DNA from 3 places in the Streptomyces qaidamensis genome. Region 1 is predicted to be linked to each of the others. Evidence: predicted binding sites of a transcription regulator. Region 1 holds the regulator's gene; each other region holds the start of a gene.
What was found. Region 1 encodes HrcA, which represses chaperone genes, less so after heat shock. Its sites were predicted from a motif close to TTNGCACTCNGNNNNNCNGAGTGCNAA; they were not measured.
Positions count from the first base shown of each region.

Region 2: the regulator HrcA is predicted to act here: its motif matches at 1,627-1,653, upstream of groES (co-chaperone GroES).
Region 3: the regulator HrcA is predicted to act here: its motif matches at 1,657-1,683, upstream of groL (chaperonin GroEL).

Region 1 covers NZ_CP015098.1:3,050,199-3,053,457, reverse strand. The annotation lists gene A4E84_RS13385 (MBL fold metallo-hydrolase) at 1-617, opposite strand, end outside; gene hrcA (heat-inducible transcriptional repressor HrcA) at 789-1,805, shown strand; gene dnaJ (molecular chaperone DnaJ) at 1,805-2,941, shown strand; gene A4E84_RS13370 (nitronate monooxygenase) at 3,156-3,259, shown strand, end outside.
Region 2 covers NZ_CP015098.1:5,492,610-5,495,868, forward strand. The annotation lists gene A4E84_RS24565 (polysaccharide deacetylase family protein) at 1-837, shown strand, start outside; gene A4E84_RS24570 (polysaccharide deacetylase family protein) at 834-1,583, shown strand; gene groES (co-chaperone GroES) at 1,751-2,059, shown strand; gene groL (chaperonin GroEL) at 2,176-3,259, shown strand, end outside.
Region 3 covers NZ_CP015098.1:4,125,959-4,129,217, forward strand. The annotation lists gene groL (chaperonin GroEL) at 1-1,531, opposite strand, end outside; gene A4E84_RS18040 (cold-shock protein) at 1,863-2,066, opposite strand; gene A4E84_RS18045 (MoaD/ThiS family protein) at 2,513-2,788, opposite strand; gene thrC (threonine synthase) at 2,878-3,259, opposite strand, start outside.

The DNA.
Region 1 (3,259 bases):
AGCAGCCGGTCCAGGGCCGCCGGCCAGTGCGACGGCACCGCGTCGGGGCCCGCCTGCGGCTCGCCGGACTCCTCGACCAGGTCGCCGCAGAACACCACCTCCGGATCGCCCGGCACCAGCACCGCCAGGTCGTGCGCGGTGTGCCCCGGGCCGACGTTCGCCAGCAGCACCTGCCGTCCGCCGCCCAGGTCGAGGGTCCACTCGCCGGAGACCAGGTGGCCGGGCGGGGCCAGCCGCTCCGCCGCCTCCTGGGCCGCGGGCGCCGCCAGGCCCTGGCGCACCCCGTCCTCGCGCAGTTCCTCGCGGTCCCGCACCCGCGTCAGCAGCGCGTCCACGCCCACCGCGCCGAACACCTCGGTGTCCGGGAGCGCCGCGGCGCCGAAGACATGGTCGAAGTGCGGGTGGGTCAGCGCGAGATGTGTCACACGGTGACCGGTGAGTGCCCGCGCCTGCGCGCCCAGTTTCGCGCCCTCGGCGAGGCTCGACCCCGCGTCGATCATGAGGACCGCCCCCTCTCCGGCGACCAGCCCGATCGTGCAGTCCCACACCGGCAGCCGGCACCGCCCCACACCGGCGGCCACGCGCTCCCATCCGAGGTCTTCCCAAGTCACCGTCATAGGGCGACGCTAGCGGTGCGCCCCGCTCGGGGCACGGCGCCGCACGACCAGCCTTGCCGGGGGAGTACCCCACCGCCGTACACTGGGCGGGGGAATGCTGGCACTCGCACGCGCAGAGTGCCAGGCTCGACAGACAGGACCACGAGCGGACGACTTCTGGAGGTGTGCGCGGTGCTCAGTGAACGCAGGCTTCAGGTGCTGCGCGCCATCGTCCAGGACTACGTCGGCACCGAGGAGCCGGTGGGCTCCAAGGCCCTCACCGAGCGGCACAGCCTCGGCGTCTCCCCGGCGACCGTCCGCAACGACATGGCGGCCCTGGAGGACGAGGGGTACATCGCCCAGCCGCACACCAGCGCCGGGCGCATCCCCACCGACAAGGGCTACCGCCTGTTCGTCGACAAGCTCGCCGGAGTCAAGCCGATGACCGCGCCCGAGCGGCGCGCGATCCAGAACTTCCTGGAGGGTGCCGTCGACCTCGACGACGTCGTGGCGCGCACGGTACGGCTGCTCGCGCAGCTCACGCGCCAGGTCGCCGTCGTGCAGTACCCGTCGCTGACGCGCTCGACCGTGCGGCATGTGGAGTTGCTCTCCCTGGCGCCCGCGCGGGTGATGCTCGTGCTGATCACGGACACGGGGCGGGTCGAGCAGCGCGTGGTCGACTGCCCGGCGCCCTTCGGCGACGCCTCGCTCGCGGATCTGCGCGCGCGGCTCAACAGCCGCGTGGCGAACCGCCGTTTCGCGGATGTGCCGAGTCTGGTGGAGGATCTCCCGGAGGCGTTCGAGCACGAGGACCGGGGTACGGTCTCCACGGTGCTCTCCACACTCCTGGAGACGCTCGTCGAGGAGAACGAGGAGCGGCTGATGATCGGCGGCACCGCCAATCTGACCCGCTTCGGGCATGACTTCCCTCTCACGATCCGGCCGGTGCTGGAGGCGCTTGAGGAGCAGGTCGTGCTCCTCAAGCTGCTCGGCGAGGCGCAGGATCCGGGCGTGACCGTACGGATCGGTCACGAGAACGCCCACGAAGGACTCAACTCCACGTCCGTCGTGTCGGTCGGCTACGGTTCGGGCGGCGAGGCAGTCGCCAAGCTCGGCGTGGTCGGACCGACCCGCATGGACTACCCGGGAACGATGGGAGCGGTACGCGCAGTGGCACGGTACGTCGGACAGATCCTGGCGGAGTCGTAGTGGCCACGGACTACTACGCCGTACTCGGCGTGCGCCGCGACGCGTCGCAGGAAGAGATCAAGAAGGCCTTCCGGCGGCTCGCCCGCGAGCTGCACCCGGACGTCAACCCCGATCCGAAGACCCAGGAGCGGTTCAAGGAGATCAACGCCGCTTACGAGGTGCTGTCGGACCCGCAGAAGAAGCAGGTCTACGACCTCGGCGGCGACCCGCTCTCGCAGGCCGGCGGCGGCGGCGCGGGCGGCTTCGGAGCCGGCGGTTTCGGGAACTTCTCGGACATCATGGACGCGTTCTTCGGCACGGCGTCGCAGCGCGGACCGCGCTCGCGCACCCGCCGCGGCCAGGACGCGATGATCCGCATCGAGGTCGAGCTCGACGAGGCGGCCTTCGGCACGACGAAGGACATCCAGGTCGATACGGCCGTCGTCTGCAACACCTGCAGCGGTGAGGGCGCGGCCCCGGGCACCTCCGCCCAGACGTGTGACATGTGCCGCGGCCGCGGTGAGGTCTCGCAGGTCACCCGGTCCTTCCTGGGCCAGGTCATGACGTCCCGTCCGTGCCCGCAGTGCCAGGGCTTCGGCACGGTCGTGCCGACCCCGTGCCCGGAGTGCGCGGGCGACGGCCGCGTCCGGTCCCGCCGCACGCTCACGGTCAAGATCCCGGCCGGTGTCGACAACGGCACGCGGATCCAGCTCGCCGGCGAGGGCGAGGTCGGTCCCGGCGGCGGTCCGGCCGGTGACCTCTACGTCGAGATCCACGAGCTGCCGCACAGCACGTTCCAGCGGCGCGGCGACGACCTGCACTGCACGGTGACGATCCCCATGACGGCGGCGTCCCTCGGCACGAAGGTGCCGCTGGAGACGCTCGACGGCATGGAGGAGGTCGACATCCGCCCGGGCACCCAGTCCGGCCAGTCGATCCCGCTGCACGGCCGGGGTGTCACACACCTGCGCGGCGGCGGACGAGGCGACCTCATCGTCCACGTCGAGGTCCAGACCCCGAGCAAGCTCGACCCCGAGCAGGAACGCCTGCTGCGTGAGCTCTCCAAGCTGCGGGGCGAGGAGCGGCCGACGGGGCAGTTCCAGCCGGGGCAGCAGGGGTTGTTCTCGCGGTTGAAGGATGCGTTCAACGGTCGCTGACGTGAGTGGTCCGGCCGCTGCCCGGGGGCCCGGGGGTCGTCCTCCGGGCAGGCGCAGTCGGCCGGGCGGCAGGGGTTGTTCTCGCGGTTGAGGGACGCGTTCAACGGTCGCTGACCGGGCGCCCCTCAGGCGACAAGAGGCGCTTGTTCCTCTGGTCTATGCCAGTCGGCAGGCCGGTTTCGGAGTTGTTCGGAGGACGTGACAACATGCGGTCATGTCCTCCGCACTGACCGATCTCTTCCCCCACCCGATCGTGCAGGCCCCCATGGCGGGCGGCGTCTCCGTACCCCAGCTCGCCGCTGCCGTGTGCGAGGCGGG
Region 2 (3,259 bases), 2.4 Mb from region 1:
GGGTGCGCACAGGAAGGAGGCGGCGACCAGGTCACCCCGGCCGGCGGCCAGCAGCCCCTCGACGCACCCCCGGCCCGCGCGCTCGACTCGTACGCCGGCAAGCTGCGCGCCGCGCACGCCGCCCGGGTCGCCGCCGCGCACCGCTGGGACCTGCGCAGGGTCCCCCTCGCCGCCCCGCCGCCCCCGGCGGAGAAGCCGAGGATCAGGACCCGCAAGGGCTTCGAGGTGAACGGCCACCACAGGTCGAACCTCCCACCCGTCTTCACCACGGTGCCCACCCGGGACAAGGTCGTCTTCCTCACCATCGACGACGGCGCCGAGAAGGACCGGGCGTTCCTGCGGATGATGAGCGACCTGGGCGTCCCGTACACCGCCTTCCTCAGCGGCTACCTGGTCAAGGACGACACCCGCTACTTCCGCAAGATGCAGTCCAGGGGCGTGGTCCTGAACAACCACACCCTCCACCACCCCAATCTGCGGGGCCTGTCGTACCGGGCGCAGAAGCGCGAGATCTGCGGCATGCAGCGCTACCTGGAGAAGCGGTTCGGCACACGTCCCGACCTCTTCCGTCCGCCCTTCGGCAGCTACGACCGGGCGACCCTGCGCGCCGCCAAGGCCTGCGGCATCGCGTACGTGCCCCTGTGGAACCAGGAGGTCTTCGCCGACCACTGGGAGTACCGCGAAGGGGACCGCAAGCTGCGCCCGGGGGACATCGTCCTCACGCACTTCCGGGGCCCTGACCAGTGGAAGGGCACGATGGCCGACATGATCCGCCGCTTCCTGGACAAGGTCACGGCTCAGGGGTACGCGGTGGGGCGGCTGGAGGACTACCTGTGAGGCGGCCGGCCGCCGCCGTACTGTGCGCGGCCCTGCTGGCCGGCTGCGCCGGGGCAGCGGGGGAGCGGCCGGGCCCCGTCGACGGCCGCGCGCAGGACCCGGCACGCGCGGCGGGTGACAGCAGCAGCCTGCCCCCTGTCGTGGACCACGTCCCCACCCGCGACCCGGTCGTCTTCCTCACCTACGACGACGGCGCCGAACGCGACCCCCGCTTCGTCGGCCTCGTCCGCGAACGGCGGCTCCCGGTCACCATGTTCCTGACCGACAGCGTCGTGGGACCCGGCTACGGCCACTTCGCCCGGCTGCGCGCGGTCGGCGCCTCCATCCAGAACCACACCCTGGACCACCCCGCCCTGCGCGGCCTGCCCTACGCCGGGCAGCGCGCCGAGATCTGCGGCCAGCAGCACAAGCTCCGCTCCCGCTTCGGCATCAGCCCCCGCCTCTTCCGCCCGCCCTACGGCACTTACGACACGACGACCCTGCGCGCCGCCGCCGACTGCGGCATCACGGCGGTCGTCCTGTGGCGCGCGTCCCTGGGCGCCGGCGGCGAACTGACCTACACCCGGGGCGAGCCCGCCCTGCGCGCCGGAGACATCGTCTCGGTGCCGTCCGGCGAGACCGGGTCCCTGACCCTCACGGAACGGACCGAGCGCCTGCTGCGGGAGATCGGGGAACGGGGGCTGCGGGTGGGGCGGCTGGAGGACCACCTGGAGAGAACGCCCGGCCGACGCGCCGCGGGCAATTAGCAGTCCGCTTGACCGAGTGCTAATCGCAGTCATAGTCTCGGCTCTGGCACTCCCCCTAGGAGAGTGCCAACACAGCGACGGGCAGGTCCGGCACCCGCGACGACGGATCCACCTGGTCGCCACCTCAGACAGTCAACCCCGTGATCTCCGAAGGGGGAGGTCGGATCGTGACGACCACCAGCTCCAAGGTTGCCATCAAGCCGCTCGAGGACCGCATCGTGGTCCAGCCGCTCGACGCCGAGCAGACCACCGCCTCTGGCCTGGTCATCCCGGACACCGCCAAGGAGAAGCCCCAGGAGGGCGTCGTCCTGGCCGTGGGCCCGGGCCGGTTCGAGGACGGCAACCGTCTTCCGCTCGACGTCTCCGTCGGCGACGTCGTGCTCTACAGCAAGTACGGCGGCACCGAGGTGAAGTACAACGGCGAGGAGTACCTCGTCCTCTCGGCCCGCGACGTGCTCGCGATCGTCGAGAAGTAATTCACCCCAAGCACCTTGCTTTGAACTGCGCCCCTGGCCCCCGCGATCGTCAATGAGCCGGGCGCCCGGGGCGCAGTGCCGTTCACCCCAGATTCCGGAAGAGGGCTCACGCTCCCATGGCGAAGATCCTGAAGTTCGACGAGGACGCCCGTCGCGCCCTCGAGCGCGGCGTCAACAAGCTTGCCGACACGGTCAAGGTGACGATCGGCCCCAAGGGCCGCAACGTCGTCATCGACAAGAAGTTCGGCGCTCCCACCATCACCAACGACGGTGTGACCATCGCCCGTGAGGTCGAGGTCGAGGACCCGTACGAGAACCTCGGTGCCCAGCTGGTCAAGGAGGTGGCGACCAAGACCAACGACATCGCGGGTGACGGTACGACCACCGCGACCGTGCTCGCCCAGGCGCTCGTGCGCGAGGGCCTGAAGAACGTCGCCGCCGGTGCCTCCCCGGCCGCCCTGAAGAAGGGCATCGACGCCGCCGTCGCCGCGGTCTCCGAGGAGCTCCTCGCGACCGCCCGTCCGATCGACGAGAAGTCCGACATCGCCGCCGTCGCCGGTCTGTCCGCCCAGGACTCCCAGGTCGGCGAGCTCATCGCCGAGGCGATGGACAAGGTCGGCAAGGACGGTGTCATCACCGTCGAGGAGTCCAACACCTTCGGTCTGGAGCTGGACTTCACCGAGGGCATGGCCTTCGACAAGGGCTACCTGTCGCCGTACTTCGTGACGGACCAGGAGCGCATGGAAGCCGTCCTGGACGACCCGTACATCCTCATCACGCAGGGCAAGATCTCCGCCATCGCGGACCTCCTGCCGCTGCTGGAGAAGGTCATCCAGTCCAACGCCTCCAAGCCGCTGCTGATCATCGCCGAGGACGTCGAGGGCGAGGCCCTCTCCACCCTCGTCGTGAACAAGATCCGCGGCACCTTCAACGCCGTCGCCGTGAAGGCCCCCGGCTTCGGCGACCGCCGCAAGGCGATGCTGCAGGACCTGGCGATCCTCACCGGCGCCACGGTCGTCTCCGAGGAGGTCGGCCTCAAGCTCGACCAGGTCGGCCTGGACGTGCTCGGCTCCGCCCGCCGCGTCACCGTCACCAAGGACGACACCACGGTCGTCGACGGCGCCGGCAACAAGGACGACGTGCAGGGCCGCGTCGCCCAGATCAAGGCCGAGATCGAGTCCACCGACTCCGACTGGGACC
Region 3 (3,259 bases), 1.1 Mb from region 1:
ACAGCGCGGCGATGGAGGCGGCGTTCTGCAGCGCGGAACGGGTCACCTTCGCCGGGTCGATGATGCCCTCGGCGATCATGTCGACGTACTCACCGGTCGCGGCGTTCAGGCCGTGGCCGACCTGGAGGTTGCGGACCTTCTCCACGACGACGCCGCCCTCGAGACCACCGTTGACGGCGATCTGCTTCAGCGGGGCCTCCAGGGCGAGCTTCACGGCGTTGGCGCCGGTCGCCTCGTCACCGTCGAGCTCCAGCTTCTCGAAGACCTGGGAGGCCTGCAGCAGGGCCACGCCACCACCGGCGACGATGCCCTCCTCGACGGCCGCCTTGGCGTTGCGCACGGCGTCCTCGATGCGGTGCTTGCGCTCCTTGAGCTCCACCTCGGTGGCGGCACCGGCCTTGATGACGGCCACGCCGCCGGCGAGCTTCGCCAGGCGCTCCTGGAGCTTCTCGCGGTCGTAGTCCGAGTCGCTGTTCTCGATCTCGGCGCGGATCTGGTTGACCCGGCCCTGGACCTGCTCGGCGGAGCCGGCACCGTCGACGATGGTGGTCTCGTCCTTGGTGATGACGACCTTGCGGGCCTTGCCCAGGAGGTCGACCGTGGCGTTCTCCAGCTTGAGGCCGACCTCCTCGGAGATCACCTCGCCGCCGGTGAGGATGCCGATGTCCTGCAGCATCGCCTTGCGGCGGTCGCCGAAGCCCGGGGCCTTGACGGCGACGGACTTGAAGGTGCCGCGGATCTTGTTGACGACCAGGGTCGACAGGGCCTCGCCCTCGACGTCCTCGGCGATGATCAGCAGCGGCTTGCCCGACTGCATGACCTTCTCCAGGAGCGGGAGCAGGTCCTTGACGTTCGAGATCTTGGAGTTCGCGATCAGGATGTACGGGTCGTCGAGGACGGCCTCCATACGCTCCATGTCGGTCGCGAAGTACGCCGAGATGTAGCCCTTGTCGAAGCGCATACCCTCGGTGAGCTCCAGCTCCAGACCGAAGGTCTGGGACTCCTCGACGGTGATGACGCCTTCCTTGCCGACCTTGTCCATGGCCTCGGCGATGAGCTCGCCGATCTGGGTGTCGGCGGCGGAGATGGAGGCCGTGGAGGCGATCTGCTCCTTGGTCTCGACGTCCTTCGCCTGCTCCAGCAGGGCGGCGGAGACGGCCTCGACGGCCTTCTCGATACCGCGCTTGAGAGCCATCGGGTTGGCGCCGGCGGCTACGTTGCGCAGGCCCTCCTTGACCAGGGCCTGGGCGAGAACGGTCGCGGTGGTCGTACCGTCACCGGCGACGTCGTCCGTCTTCTTGGCGACTTCCTTGACCAGCTCGGCGCCGATCTTCTCGTACGGGTCCTCGAGCTCGATCTCCTTGGCGATGGAGACACCATCGTTGGTGATCGTGGGCGCGCCCCACTTCTTCTCGAGGACGACGTTGCGGCCCTTGGGGCCGAGCGTCACCTTGACGGCGTCCGCGAGCTGGTTCATGCCGCGCTCGAGGCCGCGCCGCGCCTCCTCGTCGAACGCGATGATCTTGGCCATGTGAAGTGGTCCCTCCAGGACTGGGGGTGATTACTTCGGACCGCGCCCGCGCCCGCGACGGACGGCCCCGACCGGCTGGTTCCTTGCCCCATCCGGTCCTGGGCCTCACCGACCCGGTCCTTACGTTGTCACTCTCACCTTCAGAGTGCTAACGCAATGATTAGCACTCGACCCCTGCGAGTGCAAGCGCCCGCAGGGGATCGGGCAGGGACGTCAGCCGCCCGCGAACACCGGCCGGCGGGCCCTGCGGGCACGCGGAAGGGCCCGCACCCCGGGGGGTACGGGCCCTTCTGAGAAGACCGGTCGCTTGAGCGTTGGTCGTGGTGCGCGTTCAGGCAGAGACGCGAACCATGTCGGCCTGCGGTCCCTTCTGGCCCTGCGAGATCTCGAACTCGACCCGCTGGCCCTCTTCAAGGGTGCGGTAGCCGTCCATCTGAATCGCGCTGTAGTGGACGAAAACATCCGCACCACCGTCGACCGCGATGAAGCCGTACCCCTTCTCCGCGTTGAACCACTTGACGGTGCCCTGAGCCATGCCTAACTCCCCTATTACTGGCCCTTGCACAGATCCACACTTCGCGGACCCGGGTCAGACCTCACCCCCCACGGTTGGGGGCGTGCGCCGGAACGCGTCGACCGCGGCTGAATGTATCTGTCCAACTGCCGTCTGCAACAGGTCAATCGGACGAGAATTCTGGACGCGCAGGGTCCGGAATGTGGGGAGAACTCGCCCGAATTCAGGGCAAATCGGGCTACACAAAAGGAACAAAAGGCGCGAAAGACGTGCACACTTTGGCTACATCTTGTCGGGCTCGCGGCAGGAATTCAGGGTTCCGATCAGAGGATCGATACCGCGTTCCCCAACTGTACCCCGCTCAACCACACAGAATTGCCCCCTCCGCTTCTCTCACGGAGGGGGCAATTCGGTGAACTCTCGGTAATTGTCGTTACCGAAGGTAACAATCGGGCCGGTCGACCGGTTCAGCCGCCGGCGACGGCGGGAATGATCGACACACCGGCACCGTCCGGCGTCGCCGTCTCCAGGCCCTGCTCGAACCGCACGTCGTCGTCGTTCACGTAGACGTTGACGAACCGGCGCAACTTGCCCTGGTCGTCGAGCACCCGGGCGGCGATCCCGGTGTGGTTCTTCTCCAGATCGGCGATGACCTCGCCGAGGTTCGCCCCGTCGGCGGCGACCTCGGCCTGCCCGCCGGTGTAGGTGCGCAGGATGGTGGGGATGCGAACGGTGACGCTCATGACTTCAAAACCTCCGGTTGGGTATCGCGCTCAGAGGCGCGGGGAACTGCGCGACCAGCCCCCCACGGCCCCGCAGCGAACAACGACGCTCAGACGAGCCCGGCCTCACGGAACGATTCGAGGTTGGGGCGAATGGTCGCCGTCAGACCCGTGCCCGCCACTGCGTCCAGCGTCTTGAGACCGTCCCCGGTGTTGAGCACCACCGTCGTCTTCGACGGATCCAGCAGCCCGCTCTCGATCAGCTTCTTGGTGACACCCACCGTCACCCCACCGGCGGTCTCCGCGAAGATCCCCTCGGTGCGAGCAAGGATCTTGATCGCGTCGACGACCTGCTCGTCGTTCACGTCCTCCACCGCACCGCCGGTCCGCCGCGCGATGTCCAGCACGTAGGGCCCGTCCGCCGGGTTGCCGATGGCGAGCGACTTGGCGATGGTGTTCGGCTTCTGCGGCCGAACGACGTCATGCCCGGCC